2 regions of the Geothrix sp. 21YS21S-2 genome follow, and region 1 is predicted to be linked to the other one. Evidence: riboswitches for the same ligand, from Rfam matches in the RefSeq annotation. Region 1 holds a riboswitch; the other holds the start of a gene.
What was found. A riboswitch is a leader RNA that binds a small molecule or an ion and turns the genes downstream of it on or off. The one in region 1 is predicted to bind S-adenosylhomocysteine.
Positions count from the first base shown of each region.

Region 2: another riboswitch for S-adenosylhomocysteine. It lies ahead of RAH40_RS13155 (PfkB family carbohydrate kinase); the one in region 1 lies ahead of ahcY (adenosylhomocysteinase).

Region 1 is NZ_CP132910.1:245,578-253,127, forward strand. Features, by position in the region: gene RAH40_RS01140 (YaaA family protein) at 49-783, shown strand; gene RAH40_RS01145 (amidohydrolase family protein) at 866-2,287, opposite strand; S-adenosyl-L-homocysteine riboswitch at 2,326-2,400, shown strand; gene ahcY (adenosylhomocysteinase) at 2,476-3,876, shown strand; gene RAH40_RS01155 (TatD family hydrolase) at 3,876-4,610, shown strand; gene RAH40_RS01160 (tRNA threonylcarbamoyladenosine dehydratase) at 4,607-5,335, shown strand; gene RAH40_RS01165 (DNA cytosine methyltransferase) at 5,327-6,190, opposite strand; gene RAH40_RS01170 (phosphatase PAP2 family protein) at 6,201-7,097, opposite strand; gene RAH40_RS01175 (NAD(P)-dependent oxidoreductase) at 7,084-7,550, opposite strand, start outside.
Region 2 is NZ_CP132910.1:2,985,948-2,993,497, reverse strand. Features, by position in the region: gene RAH40_RS13160 (SLBB domain-containing protein) at 1-2,602, opposite strand, end outside; gene RAH40_RS13155 (PfkB family carbohydrate kinase) at 2,714-3,619, opposite strand; S-adenosyl-L-homocysteine riboswitch at 3,680-3,762, opposite strand; gene RAH40_RS13150 (SPFH domain-containing protein) at 3,814-4,848, opposite strand; gene gmd (GDP-mannose 4,6-dehydratase) at 5,008-6,021, shown strand; gene RAH40_RS13140 (hypothetical protein) at 6,360-6,647, opposite strand; gene RAH40_RS13135 (formyltransferase family protein) at 6,644-7,550, opposite strand, start outside.

The sequences.
Region 1 (7,550 bases):
GGAAACGTTCGTCCTGCAGATCGTCACCCCTCCCTTATCGGAGTCTTCGTGATTCTCTTGATTTCCTCAGCGAAGAAATTGGATTTCGACCGGCCCGTCCCGGAGGTCCCCATTTCCCTCCCGGTCCACCTCCCGCAGGCCCGGACGCTGGCGGGCCTCCTGAAAAAGCTGGATCTGGGAGCCCTGGGCAAGCTCATGGCCATGTCCGAGGACTTGGCCGCTCTGACGGCAGGCCGCTACCGGGCCTGGAAACCCCCGTTCAGCCCGGCCAACGCCCGGCCGGCCGCCCTCGCCTACAGCGGGGAGGCCTTCAACGGGCTGGGCGCCACCGGCATGGACGCCGCGGACCTCGCCTTCGCCCAGGACCGCCTGCGCATCCTTTCGGGCCTCTACGGCCTGCTTCGCCCCCTGGACCTCATCCAGCCCTACCGCCTCGAGATGGGCGCGCGCCTGCCCAACCCCAAGGGCCCCGACCTCTACGCCTTCTGGGAAGGGACGCTCACCCGGGCCCTGAAGGCGGCCCTGGACGGAGGCCCCCTGGTGAACCTCGCGTCCGGGGAGTTCTCCCGGGCCGTGGCGCTCCCGGCCCGCACCTTGACGCCGGTGTTCCTGGACGGCGGCAAGGTGGTGAGCTTCCACGCCAAGCGGGCCCGGGGCCTCATGTGCCGCTTCGCCATCCTGAACCGGATCAGGGAACCCGAAGGGCTCAAGTCTTTCGACTCGGAGGGCTACGCTTTCGACCCCAAGGACAGCACCGGCGACCGCTGGGTCTTCCGGCGATAGGCTTTTCCAGGGGTGGTGCCGATCTTCGAGATCAAGGCCGCGAACCGAGGGGCCCAATTTCCAGGACTTCCCGGATTCCGGATCAGAGGAACTGTCCCGCCTTCCCCGCTTCCCGCGGCACGCCGTTCACGAACACCTCCAGGATCCCCTCCGCAGCCAGGCCGGGGTGCTCGTAGGTGGCCATGTCGCGCACCTTGGCCGGATCGAACAGGACCAGGTCCGCGTGGCACCCGGGCTTGACCAGGCCCCGGCCCGCAAGGCCGAAGACCTCCGCGGGCAGGCCCGTCATCCTGTGCACGGCCTGCTCCAGGGTGAAGAGGTTGCGCTCGGCCACGTACACGCGGAGGAAGCGCGCGAAGGTGCCCCAGAGGCGGGGATGGGGATGGACGTCGTGGGGCAGGCCGTCGGAGCCGACCATGCAGCGGTCGAAGGCCAGGAAGCGCTCCACGTCGGCCTCGTCCATGTGGAAGTAGATGGCTCCCCCGGGCTTGAGGCGCTCCAGGGCCTGGGCCTCGGTGCAGCCCCAGCCCTTGGCCACCTGGGCCAGGGTGTGGCCCGCGGCCTTGGGATGGGGCAGGGACCAGGAGACCAGCACCTTGCTGGACTGGGAGGCGAAGGCCGGGTCCAGCACCGTGGAGCCCGCGGTGTAGGGGTAGGCGTCGATGGCGAAGGGGACCCCGGCGCCCTCCTCCGCGTAGAGGCGCAGGAGCTCGCTGCTGCGGCCGCGGTTGGCCCGGCCTGCGACCTTCTGGTGGCTGAGCACCAGGAAGGCCCCGGATTCCCGGGCGCAGCGGAAGGCTTCGCGGGTGGCGCCGGCCACGCCGTCGAACTCGTCGCGCACGTGCATGGCGAGGCGGCCGCCGTGCCTCGCCGCGGCCCGGGCCAGGGCCACCACCTCGGCGGTGTCGGCGCCGCTGTTCGTGGGGTAGGCCAGGCCGGTGCTGAGGCCGCGGGCGCCGGCCTCCATGGCCTCCTCCACGTCCCGCACCATGGCCCGCAGCTGCCCGGGGTCCGCGGGCCCCGACCAGTCCTCCATGGTGCGCACGCGCAGGGTTCCGTGGCCCACCAGGGCGGCCACGTTGGTGGCGAGCGGGGCGTCCTGGAGGGCCCGGGCGTAGGCGGCGAAGGTGGGGAACGTGAAGTCCTCCGCACCGCCCAGGAGGTCGAGGGGGGCGGGGGGGGCCTGGAGGGGGGAAAGGGGCGCCAGGCTGATGCCGCAGTTTCCCACCACCACGGTGGTGACCCCCTGGCTCGACTTGGGGAGGATGGAATCCGCGCGGAACACGGCGCGGTCGTCGTGCGTGTGGGTGTCGATGAACCCCGGGGCGAGCACCTGGCCCTGCGCGTCCAGCACCGCCGCGGCGCGGGCCGGGCCCAGGTCCCCCACGGCATGGATGCGGCCGTCCAGGAGCCCCACGTCGGCCTTGAAGCGGGGGCCTCCCGTCCCGTCCACCACCAGGGCGTTCCGGATCAGGGTGTCGAAGACGGGCTGGGGGGCGTCCATGTCATTGCCAGGATACCTGAGATTGCGTATCATTGGGTACTTCCGAGAGGCGCTGCAAGGCATCTCCATGTCCCAGGCTCGGAAGCCTGTGCTCCCAACGGCGCTTACCTTGAAACCTCAGCCGGGTTCGCGGGTAGGCGCGGGATCGCCGCCCGGTGTCCCCACCCGGCAGCCGCCCAGGAGTTCCCATGACCGCCACCACCACCGACTTCCAGGTCGCCGACCTGTCCCTGGCCCCCTGGGGCCGCCGCGAGATCGCCATCGCCGAGACTGAGATGCCCGGCCTCATGGCCATCCGCGAGGAGTACGCGGGAGCCCAGCCCCTCAAGGGCGCGCGCATCGCGGGCTCGCTGCACATGACCATCCAGACCGCGGTGCTCATCGAGACCCTGATCGCCCTGGGCGCCGAGGTGCGCTGGGCCTCCTGCAACATCTTCTCCACCCAGGACCACGCCGCCGCCGCCATCGCCCAGGGCGGCACCCCGGTCTTCGCCCTCAAGGGCGAGAGCCTGGACGACTACTGGGACTTCACGCACCGCATCTTCGCCTTCAAGGAGGGCGCGGCCAACATGATCCTGGACGACGGCGGGGACGCCACCCTCCTGGTGCACCTGGGCGCCCGGGCCGAGAAGGACGCCTCCCTGCTGGACAACCCCGGCAACGAGGAGGAGCGGGCGCTGTACGGCGCCATCCGCCGCACCCTGGCCACCGATCCCGGCTTCTACTCCCGGCAGCTGGCCGGCATCAGGGGCGTCACCGAGGAGACCACCACGGGCGTCCACCGCCTCTACCAGATGGCCGAGAAGGGCGAGCTGAAGTTCCCCGCCATCAACGTCAACGACTCCGTGACCAAGTCCAAGTTCGACAATCTCTACGGCTGCCGCGAGTCCCTGGTGGACGGCATCAAGCGCGCCACCGACGTCATGATCGCCGGCAAGGTCGCCCTCATCTGCGGCTACGGCGACGTCGGCAAGGGCTGCGCCCAGGCCATGCGCGCGCTGAGCGCCCAGGTGTGGGTGACCGAGATCGACCCCATCTGCGCCCTGCAGGCCGCCATGGAGGGCTACCGGGTCGTGACCATGGACTACGCCGCCGACAAGGCCGACATCTTCGTCACCGCCACCGGCAACCACCACGTCATCGACCACGCCCACATGGCGAAGATGAAGGACCAGGCCATCGTCTGCAACATCGGCCACTTCGACAGCGAGATCAACATCGCCTCGCTGGAAGGCTACCGTTGGGAGGAGATCAAGCCCCAGGTGGACCACGTCATCTTCCCCGACGGCAAGCGCATCATCCTGCTGGCCAAGGGCCGCCTGGTGAACCTGGGCTGCGGCACCGGCCACCCCTCCTACGTCATGAGCTCCAGCTTCGCCAACCAGACCCTGGCCCAGATCGAGCTGTGGACGAAGAAGGGCGAGTACGCGGTCGGCGTCTACACCCTGCCCAAGAAGCTCGACGAGCACGTGGCGAGGCTCCAGCTGAAGAAGCTCAACGCCCAGCTCACGGAGCTCTCCGAGACCCAGGCGAAGTACATCAACGTTCCCGTGGAAGGGCCCTTCAAGCCCGAGCACTACCGGTACTAGTGCTCTTCGACGCGCACTGCCACCTCCAGGACGAGCGCTTCGGCGCCGGGCTGGAGGCGGTGCTGCGCCGGGCCGCCCAGGCCGGGGTGACGCACATGGTCTGCTGCGGCACCCGGGAAGGCGACTGGGACCGGGTGCTGGAGCTGGGCCGCCGGCCGGAGATCCTTCCCATGGCGGGCCTGCATCCCTGGTACGTGGACGGCGCGTCCCCGGGCTGGGCGGCGCGGCTGGAGGCGGCCTTCGACGCCGGCGCCGGCGCGGGCGAATGCGGCCTCGACTTCTCCGACGGCAGGCCCTCCCGGGAGCTCCAGGAGGAAGCCCTGCGCGCCCAGCTCGCCCTGGCCATCCGGCGCGACCTCCCGGTCTCCCTGCACTGCGTGAAGGCTGCGGGGCGCCTGCTGGAGATCCTCCGGGAGACCGGCCTCCCCGCCTCGGGCGGCCTCGTGCACGCCTTCTCCGGCGCCCCCGAGGTGGCCCTGGAGTTCCAGGCCCTCGGCCTGCACCTGTCCTTCGGGCGCGCCCTCACCGTTCCCGGCGCGAGGCGGGCCCACGCCTCCCTGGCGGCGCTGCGTGAGGACCGGATCCTCTTCGAGACGGATTCCCCCGACCTGCCCCCGGAGGGAGTGACCGGCCCCAACGAACCCGCCAACCTGGCGCGGATCGCCGCCGCTTCCCCCCGCCCGGTGCCCGCCCATGAAAACGCTTCGCGCCTCTTCAGGAGATGGTTGAGATGAGATGGTACGCCCGCACCGAACAGCTCCTGGGCGCCGAGCCCCTGGCCCGGCTCCAGGACGCGCGGGTGGCCGTCTTCGGCCTGGGGGGCGTGGGGTCGTACGCCGTGGAGGCCCTGGCCCGCGCCGGGGTCGGGCACTTCCGCCTGGTCGACTACGGCGCGGTGGACGCCACGAACATCAACCGCCAGCTCTTCGCCCTGCACTCCACCCTCGGCCGGAAGAAGGCGGACCTGGCCGCGGAGCGCATCCTGGACATCAACCCGGACTGCGACGTGGACGCGCGGCCCGGATTCCTGGACCCGGACACCGTGGACGGCTTCCTGGACCCGCGCCCCGACATGGTGGTGGACGCCATCGACTCCCTCAACTCCAAGGTCACCCTCCTGGAGGCCGTGCACCGGCTGGGCATCCCCGTGGTCTCCAGCATGGGCGCCGGCGGCAGGATGGACGCGTCCCAGGTGCGGGTCGGGGACATCTCCGAGACCCTCATCTGCCCCCTGGCGCGGGTCGTGAGGCTGCGCCTGCGCAGGCGGGGCGTGGCCTCGGGCATCCCCTGCGTGTACTCCGTGGAGCCCGCCCTCAACACGACGCCCTACGAACCCGCGGACGTGGGCGAGCACCACGGCACCGGCCGCAAGCGCCAGCCCATCGGGACGGTGTCGTACATGCCGGCGCTGTTCGGGCTGCGGGTGGCGCAGGAAGTGATCCGGAGGCTCCTAGGCTAGATGCCCCGCCACCCAGGCCGCCACCGGGATGCTCAATCCATTTCCCAGCAGCTTGTAGCGCCCCTCAGCGGACACCTCCTCCGGGAACGCCGGGGGAGGCTCCCACCCCAGCAGCCGCGCGGTCTCGGCCACCGAGAACCGGCGCACGCCGCGCTCCGTCTCCAGGAAGGACCCGCTGCCGACGTAGCGCCGACCGTAGCCGCCGATGAAGCATGCGGTGCGCGTGGCGTCCTCCGTCACCAGATCCAGGCCGGGCCGGTGCCGGAGGGCTTCGCCCAGGTAGAGGCCGGGGTCCTCGACAGGGTCCAGGAACCCCCGCAGGGGCGCCGTCGGGAGGCCGGGGAGCTCCCGTCCCTCCAGGGTCCTCCGGGAGGCCACCACGAAGGCCCGGGGCCGCTGGTTGGGCAGGCCGAAGCGCTGGGGGTCGAGGGTGTATTCCAGCGCATGGAAGCCGCCCTCCCGGAGCCGGTCCGTGAGCAGGGCGTGGGCCCCGGAGCCCAGGAAGCCCTCCACGGACTCCAGCACCAGGTGCTCCGGCGGGTGCGCCGCCAGGAGCTCCATCAGGCGGAGGAAGGCCCGGGAGCGCGGGTCCTCCAGATCCTGGCGGTTCCCCATGCGGCAGAAGGGCTGGCAGGGCGGGCTCATCGCCCAGGTGTCGGCCCCGTGCCGCAGGATTTCCGCGGCGGGCACGGTGGCCAGCTCCCGGGCGGTGGGACGTTCGCCCCAGATGCGGGCGTAGGTGGCCAGGGCCGGCGGGCTGATGTCGTAGGCCGCCGCGATCGTGGCACGTGCGCCGAAGGCGCGGCGCCAGCCGCCCATGCCCGCGAAGAACTCGATGACGCGAAGGTGCCCCATGGCGACCATGCTAGCGGGAAGCGGCGAGGGTCCGGGCGCTGGCCCAGTAGGCGACGGCCCCCACGAGGAGCCCCGCCGGCACATCCACCAGGTAGTGCGCCCGGAGGTACACCACCGCCGGCAGCATCACCGCCGTCACCACCGCCAGCGGCGCGAACAGCGCCTTCACCTCCCGCCGGGCCCAAAGCGTGAACAGCGTGGCGACCGCGATGTGGGAGCTGGGGAAGGCCCCGCCGCGGATCTCGCCGCCCCGGGTGAAGAAGAAGAGCGCATGGTTGAAGACGTACCCGTCGTAGAGCCGCGGGCCCTGGGCCGGCGGGAACCAGAAGTGCGGCCCGACGGTGGGGAACATCCAGAACAGCGCATAGCACACGAAGAAACAGGCCGTGGCCGCGAGGATCACCCGCTCGGCGGCGGCGTAGCCGGACCTCAGGAGGGCGGTGAACCCCACTATGGGCGTGAAGAAGTAGTAGACCAGGTAGGCGAAGCAGAAGATCTCGGAGAGCCAGCGCTGGGGCAGGGCGGCGCGCCAGGCCAGGGAGGGCTGGCAGCCGAAGAGGGCCTGGTCGGCCCGGGCCAGGTGGCCGTCCAGGGGCAGGGTGTGGAACAGGGGCCACAGGGTCTGCACCTGATGGTAGAAGCACCAGTAGATGATGGGGGCGTAGAAGAGGCGGAGGACCGTGGGGACGACGGCGGCGGTGTCCCGGCTCCACCGGGCGATCAGCAGGCATCCGGCGATCACCAGGGCATTGACGCCCGCCTGGGCGGCGCAGCCGGGGTGGCCCCGCAGCCAGCCGTAGCCCAGGAAGGGCAGGGTGGCCAGGGCGTAACCCACCACCCAGCGGTCCAGGGGACGCCAGGACCCCAGCGGGGCGGCCAGGCCGAAGGGGCGCCTAGAGCCAGCCATGATCGCGGTACCAGCGGACGGTCTGCCACAGGGCCTGGTCCAGGGAGGTTCTCGGCGTCCAATCGAGCAGGGCCCGGGCCTTCTCGGGGCTGGCGACCCAGGCGGGGGCCAGCATTTCCACCACCTTCTGGGGGGAGAAGATTTCCGGGCGGCCCCGGAGGCGGGCGGCAAGGCCGGCCATCTGGCCTGCGGCCCGGATGGCCGTCTCCGGGAGGTGGAGCTCCCGGCACCTGCGGCCCAGGGCCCTGGCGATGCGCCGGCCCAGGTCCAGCCAGGTGACGGGATCGGGGTTCACCAGGGGGATGATCTGGCCCGGGGGCAGGGGGGCGTCACCGGCCTTCGCGATGCCCTCGGCCAGGTCCGGGGCGAACACCAGGGAGTACCAGCGCTCCCGGGCGCCCGGGACCGGCAGGAAGCCCCGGGCGGCGATGCGGAAGTAGCTCAGCACGTCCC
Region 2 (7,550 bases), 2.5 Mb from region 1:
TCACATAAGCTGTCTCCGTCCTGCGGGGAATGATGATCTCGTCCCCATCCTGGAGATCCACATCCAGTTTGTCGTTTCCGGCAAGGATGGCGGGGATGTTCACCACAAGGCGGTCCAGGCTTCCCGTGCCCAGTCCGTGGAGGATGGGGGTCTTGAGAAGGGTGCCCGTGGTGGGCTGCCGCTTGGTCTCGTTGAGCCTTTCCAGGATGTTGTTGATGCCGTTCAGGGCGGGGGCCTGGGTGTTGGCGCGCTGCGACTCGACGTTGAACGAGTCGGGATTCGGTGTGGCCATGGGGCGAAGGAAGATGGAACCCTGGGGCATGGCCTCGGCGGTGAGGCCACCGGCCCGGGCGAGAACTTCCCGAAGGCCGGTTCGGGGGGAATCCAGCACGTACACGCCGGGCCGCACCACCTGCCCGAGGAGGGTCACGCTCCGGTGGGGGCGATAGTCGGGTTTCGCGTAGACGCTGATCTGGTCCTGGGGCTTGAGGAGGGGGTTGACGGCCTCGTCATTGAGGGCGACCGGGCTGGAGGTCTCGCTCGAGAGCAGTTTCGTGAGGTCCAGCTTTCTGATCTCGCTGGGCTTTCCCTCGCGTGTATGCGCCAGTTCCGCCACGAGCCGGTCGGCTTCGTTCAGGAGGACGCCGGTCTGGAAAAGGAGGTCCGAGGCGCGCATGCCCTCGTGGAAGGGGAAGGTGCCGGGACGGGAGACGGGGCCCCTGACCTGGACGGTCTGGGGAAGGCGCAGGTCGGAGACCCGGTACAGCTCGATCTGGTCACGGTCCTGGAGCAGGAGGTTATGCGCCGGCTCGCCGGAGAGGGCCTGGGCCACGTCGAAGGCGAGGTAGCTGGTGCTCTGGTCGGGTAGGGTGCGGACGATCTCGCCCCGGTGAAGGTAGGTGTCGGGAAGAAGCTGGGACTCCCTGCGAAGGAGGTCGCCGACCCGGAGCCCCTCGGGCCGGGAGAAGCTCCCGGGAACCCGGGCCCAGCCGGATACCGTGACGAGCCTTTCCCTGCGCTCGCGGCTGGTGAGGGCCGAGAGGACGTCGCCCCGCCGGAGCTCGACCTGGCCGGCCTTGGCCAGGGGGACGTCGGCGGCGTCCAGGACGCCGCCCTTGGCCAGGCGGCGCAGGACGAGACTGTCCTCGAAGGCCTGCAGAGCGAGGCCCCCCGCGAAACGCAGGGCCTGGTCGACCGTCTCGCCAGGCAGCATCTCGAACTGCATGGAAGGCGCCACGCCGTCGGAGTTCCAACGGGCGAGCCAGCCAGGGAGTCCGCTGTTCTCCATGGAGATGCTTTCGGCCTTGGCCTCCTGCTCTGGGATGTTCGTCGTGCGCTGGTCGCCACGGGCCTGGACGCTGATGCGGTCAAGGCGCTTGCGCAGGAGGACGAGGCGCTCCTCGATGAGGGTCCGTTCGGCTAGCGTGGGCTCCTGGTAGGAGGCTGTCTGCCCCTGGATGGGGCCCGCCGCCAGAGACTGATCCAGTCCCTGACCCTGGGAGCGTTCCTGCTCCAGTTCCAGGTCCGGCTTCTTGTCCTTGTTCTTGGAGGTGGCCTTGTCCTGTTCCCGGTCCGGGTCGATGTCTTCGGTCCCTTCCCGCTCCCCGAGCAGGGCCTCGGCATGCATGCGGTTGGGGGACCCCTTGGGGCCAAGGCGGTATTCCTCCGCGGCGATCTGCTCCTTCAGTTTGGCGATCTCCTTGTCCAGGCGGGTCTTCACCTTCCTGGGCTGCAGGTCGCCGGTGGCGGCCACCACGCGGGTGAAGGCGCCCTCCAGGGTGACCTGGTTGAAGGCCAGCGGCACGAAGACGGTGTCGCCGCTCTGAAGGCCGAAATTCATGTTGCCCAGGCCTTCGGCCCGCAGGGGGTAGAGGTCCACCTGGTGGACGGCCTTGCCGCCGCGCATCACCCGGATCTGGCGGTAGCTGCCGGCGGCGGTGGGGCCGCCCGCGAGGCTCAGCACATTGACAAGGCTGCTGAGGCTGGGGACCAGGTAGCCGCCGGGGCGGTAGACTTCACCCAGGACGAAGACGCGCACCTCCCGCAGCTTCACGACGGAGAGGTCGACCGTGGTCCGGCTGAACTGCTGGGCCACCTTCGCCTGGACGGCGGAGCGGGCCCTGGCCAGGCTCATGCCGGCCACCTTGACCGAACCCACCTTGGGGACCACGAGTTCGCCGCGTCCGTCCACCTGGGCGGGGAGCTCGAAGTTTGCACTGCCGAAGGCGCTGATCTGGATCTGGTCGCCGGCGCCCAGGACGTAGTCCTCGGAGATGCCGCCCTCGGTTCCGGAAGGAGAGCTCTGCCGCGTCGTGAAGAGGTCCTCGGCGAAGCGCTTCGGTCCTCGCTCTTTCGCCTTGGCGGCCTTGATCTCGGCCTGGATGGAGTCCTGCTCGGACGGAGCCTGGCGCGCGCCTTCCTGTGCCTGCAGGGTTCGAGCCGTGGCCGCGGTACCCCGTGGGACGGCATCCGTGGCTGCGGCCCCGCCCAGTTGGGCCGCTGTTGCAGCCTGCCGGAGGCTCTGGAGATCCGGGAGGCCCGGTTCCTGGGCCACGAGGGAGAGGGCCGTGAACAAGACGCCTACATAGCGGGGACGAAGCATGAAATCACCTTTTAATTTTCCAATCCTAGCACCAGCAGGGAACACGCCCTAATAGGTAGGCGCTCGCTTCGTCGGCGTCAACCTTGCGGTCCGCTGTGGAACCTGCCCTCCTCAACCGATATGGATCATTTCCCTGAATGCTCCAATCCGGCTCTCGTACTCCTCGGTGCCCAGAGCCTGCACCCGCTCCGTCCCGAAATCCTGCACCGCGAAGCTGGCCATGACCGTTCCGGCCAGGGCCGCGCGCTTCATGGTGGCCAGGTCCAGCGTCCCGGCGGCCGCGAGGTAGCCGAGGAACCCGCCTGCGAAGGTGTCGCCCGCTCCGGTGGGATCGTGGACCTCCTCCAGGGGGAAGGCGGGAGCGGCAAAGTGCCCCTCGGGGGTGAACAGGAGCATGCCGTACTCGCCGCGCTTGACGACGAGGATCTGCGGGCCGAGCTTGCGGATCGCTGCGTAGACCTTCACGAGGTTCCGCTCGCCCGTGAGGGAGCGGGCCTCGGCCTCGTTCACGAGGAGGATGTCGATCTCCTTGAGGACCTCGAGCAGGGCCCCGCGGGCGCCGTCGATCCAGAAGTTCATGGTGTCCAGGGCGATCCACTTGGGGCGGGGGGACATCTGCCTGACCACGTCCAGCTGGAGGGTGGGATCGATGTTGCCCAGGAAGAGGTACTGGGAGCTGCGGAAGGCCGCGGGAAGGTCCGGCTTGAAGCCCGCAAAGACGTTCAGGTGGGTCTCCAGGGTCCTGGCTTCATTGAGGTCGCTGCCGTACTGCCCCTTCCAGTGGAAGCTGAGGCCGGGGGTCTTGATCAGGCCCGAGAGGTCGATGGGGCGGCCTTCGAAAACCTTGAAATGGTCCGGACCGAAATCCTCGCCGACGATCGCCACCACCTGCACGGGATGAAACCGGCTCGCGCTGAGGGAGAAGTGGCTGGCCGAACCGCCCAGGATGTTGTCCCGGCGGCCCGAGGGGGTCTCGAGGTCATCGAACGCTACGCTTCCAACGGCGAGAAGGCTCATGGGGGTTCTCCGGACGTGGTGGAATGGAGATGGATGCCCACCCTGCGCCCTTGCGGGATCGCGGGGTGAGCGTCGTTGGACGGGACGGAGGCCGCCGAGCCTAGGCCGTCCGGACGGGACGGCTCGCAACGCTCCTCGGTGACATTAGATCCTACCTTGCCGATCCCTTGAGGGGCAACGCCATTCCAGGGCGGTCAGGCCATTCCGTGCTTGGAAAGAATGGCGCTGCGCTGCTTATCAAACTCGGCCTGGGTGATGAGCTGGCTGTCGAAGAGATCCTTGAGTTCGGTGAGCTCCTCCTTGATGCCCTTGGCCGGGGCCGGGGCGGCCTGGCCGGCGGGGTAGGGGGCCTGGGCCATCTGGCCCATGGCGCCGCCCATCTGCTGGCCCATCATGTTGCCCATGCCCACGCCCATGCCCAGGCCCATGCCCATGCCGGCGATGCCGCCCGGGTTCTGTGCGGCCAGGGGCACGGAATCGGCCACCTGCATCTGGGTGTAGGCGCCCATCACGGGGGCCATCATGCCCACCGAGGTTCGCTTGTCCATCATGGCCTCGACTTCCTCGGGGAGGCTGATGTTCTCGATGAAGAGCTTGGAGCACTCCAGGCCCATGGTCTGGAATTCGGGGTCCATCTTCTGGCGAAGCAGGTCCGAGAGGTCGTCGTAGTGGGCTGCCAGGTCCAGGGCGGGGACCTTGGCCTCGCCCAGGGCGTCGGTGAACTTGCTGATGAGGCTCTTGCGCAGCTGCTCGGTGATGTCGTCCTTGGTGTAGACGCCGTTGGTGCCCACCAGCTCCTTGAGGAACTTCTTGGAGTCCTTCACCCGGATGGAATAGATGCCGAAAGCGCGGATGCGCAGCATGCCGAAGTCGGCGTCCCGCATCATGATCGGGTTGGAGGTGCCCCAGCCCAGGTCGTTGTAGAGCCGGGTGTTGGTGAAGTAGACCTCCGACTTGAAGGGGCTCTCGAAGCCGTACTTCCAGCCCTTGAGGTCGGCCAGGATGGGCATGTTCTTCGTGGAGAGGGTGTGGGTGCCGGGGGTGAAGGTGTCGGCGAACTGCCCCTCGTGGACGAAGGTGGCCTCCTGGCTCTCCCGCACCACCAGCTGGGCGTTGTTCTTGATCTCCTGGTTCCGCACGGGGAAACGCCAGGCCAGCACGTCATTTGAATCGTCCAGCCACTCGATGATTTCAATGAATTGGGCCTTGCCCCAGTCCATAAAAGCCATAAAGGCCTCCTCGCGGCATTTGGTGCCGAGGGATTATACCAGGAGCGGAGAAGAACTCTGGGGCGTAGAGAGAGGGGCGCCCTGGTTTCCCTCCAAGCGGTTCTTTTGGCCGGATTGAAGCGTTTGCCAACTATCATCTAGCAAACTCTAGGAGCAGGAATGCCCACTTCACGATCCGCGATGATCACCGGCGTCACGGGCCAGGATGGAAGCTACCTGGCGGAGTTGCTCCTCTCGAAGGGCTATCAGGTCCACGGCATGGTCCGGCGGTCCTCGGCGTTCAACACCAGCCGGATTGATCACCTCCACATGGGTGGGAAGGCGAATCCGAATTTTTTCCTCCATTACGGCGATCTTGCTGACGCAGGGTCCCTGCGGGACATCCTTGATCTTGCACAGCCGGATGAAATCTACAACCTCGGAGGGCAGAGCCATGTGCGGGTGAGCTTCGATCAGCCCGAATACACAATGGAGGTGAACGGAACTGCCGTCCTGAGATTCCTGGAGGCGCTCCGATTCCACCTGAAGCATGGGGGGAAGGCTGCCCGGTTCTACCAGGCGGGTTCCAGCGAGATGTTCGGGAGGGCGAAACCGCCCCAGAACGAGGGAACAAGGTTCGAGCCGCGCTCGCCGTACGCCGTCGCGAAAGTAGCTGCGCACCACGAAGTCGTGAACTACCGGGAGAGTTATGGGCTGTTTCTATGCAACGGGATCCTTTTCAATCACGAGAGCCCCAGGCGGGGCGAGAACTTCGTGACCCGAAAGATCACCCGGGCGGCAGCTAGAATCAAGCTGGGCCTGGAACATCGCTTGACTCTTGGAAACCTGGAGCCAAGGCGGGACTGGGGTTTCGCCGGGGATTATGTTGAGGCCATGTGGCGCATGTTGCAGCAGGAGGAGCCTGACGATTATGTCATCGCCACCGGGGTCTCCAATTCAATCCGCGGGTTTCTGGATCTGGCCTTTGCAACGGTTGGGCTGGATTGGCATGAATTCGTCGATACCGATCCTCGCTTCCTCCGGCCCTCAGAGGTAGACGACATCGAGGGCGACGCATCCAAGGCCCGGGACCTTCTGGGTTGGAAGCCGACCATGGATTTCGCATCGCTGGTCGAGATGATGGTCGAGGCGGACCTGGAACTGGCAAGGACCGAAATCAGGACCGAGGGCTGAAGGCGGGTGGCCCACCCATCACCGCAACCCAGGACAGAAGAATACCGGGCCTCTCTTTTGTTCCCGGTCGCACCTTCAGGGCTTTCGGCCCTAGGCAAGTGCCGGTTGGCTGATGCCATGGGCTGAAGCCAGGTCCTCCTGGCTTATTCCTGCCTTGAGGCGTGCCGTTCGGATCGGGTTGCGGATGGGAGCCGGGTTGAAATCCTGGGGATGCTCCAGCATCTCCCGGTCAAACCGGTGATGGCCTGCCGATCCGCATCGTCAGCGGGGACCCCTTGGCGGATTCGCCGCAACCCTGCTGACGGGTTATAGAACCTTTCAGGGGCGTCAATATCCCTTCACTGCTTTTTCCGCCCCCTCGGCACCTCTGGATTGGGAATCCGCGTCTTCGTGAACACCGCGCGCGTATCGCTGTCCACCACGCACCGCCACCCGCGGCTCTCCCCCGGCATGCGCAGGTCCACCTCCCACCCCCCGGTGGCGCCGTTCAGGTGCACCCTCCGGGCGCTGACGGCGATGCCGCTGGTCTCGTGCTCGGCGATGGCCCGGGCCTCCCGGGCGGTGCCCACGGGGCGGGCCAGGGCCGCGGACCCCAGGAGGAGGAGGGCGGCGAGGAGGGGCCTCACTTGGCTTCGGGGATGCCCAGCTCCCTGAGCCAGGCGGCATGGACCGAGGGGCGCTCGCTGCGGACCCCCTCCCGGCGGAGGGTGTGGAGGCGCAGGGCGCCGTCCCGGAAGCCCAGGAGGATCCCCTCCCGGCCTTCCCGGAAGTGGCCCTGGGGGCAGGGGGAGGCCGAGGGAAGGGCCCAGGCCACCTTCAGGAGCCCCCGGGGGGTCTCCAGGAAGGCGTTGGGCCAGGGATCGGCCACGGCCCGGATGAGGTTGAAGGCCTCGTGGAGGGGATGGGTGAGGTCGAGCTGGCCGTCCTCGGGGGCCCTGCCCCCGAAGTAGCTGGAGGCGCCCAGGCCCTTCTGGGGGATCCGCTTGGCGGTGCCGTCCACCAGGCCGGGGACGAGGGCCTTGACCAGGGTCCTGGCGGCCGCGGCGGAGCGCAGGGTGAGGCTGAGGGCCGTCTCGTCCCAGGCGATGGGCAGGGGGGTCTGGCCGATGATGTCGCCGTCGTCGGGCCGGGAGGTCATGGAGTGGAGCGTGATGCCGGTGGCCGTCTCGCCCTTCACCAGGACCCAGTTGATGGGGGCACGGCCCCGGTAGGCGGGCAGGAGGGAGCCGTGGAGGTTGTAGGCGCCCTTCTTGGGCAGGTCCAGGTACCGCTGGTGGATCATCTCCCGGAAATAGAAGCTGAAGAGGAAGTCCGGCGCCATGGCGGCCACGGTCTTGTAAACCTTGTCGCTGTTGAAGTCCTTTTCCATGTGCACGGCGATGCCGTGCTTCTGGGCCAGGGCCGCGGGCGGGGTGAACCAGGCCTCGTCGGGGCGCTGGGGGTAGGTGAAGAGGGCCTGTACGTTGATCCCGGCCTCCAGGAGTCCGGCCAGGGCCTCGTGGCCGACGGAGGAATAGGCGCAAACGATG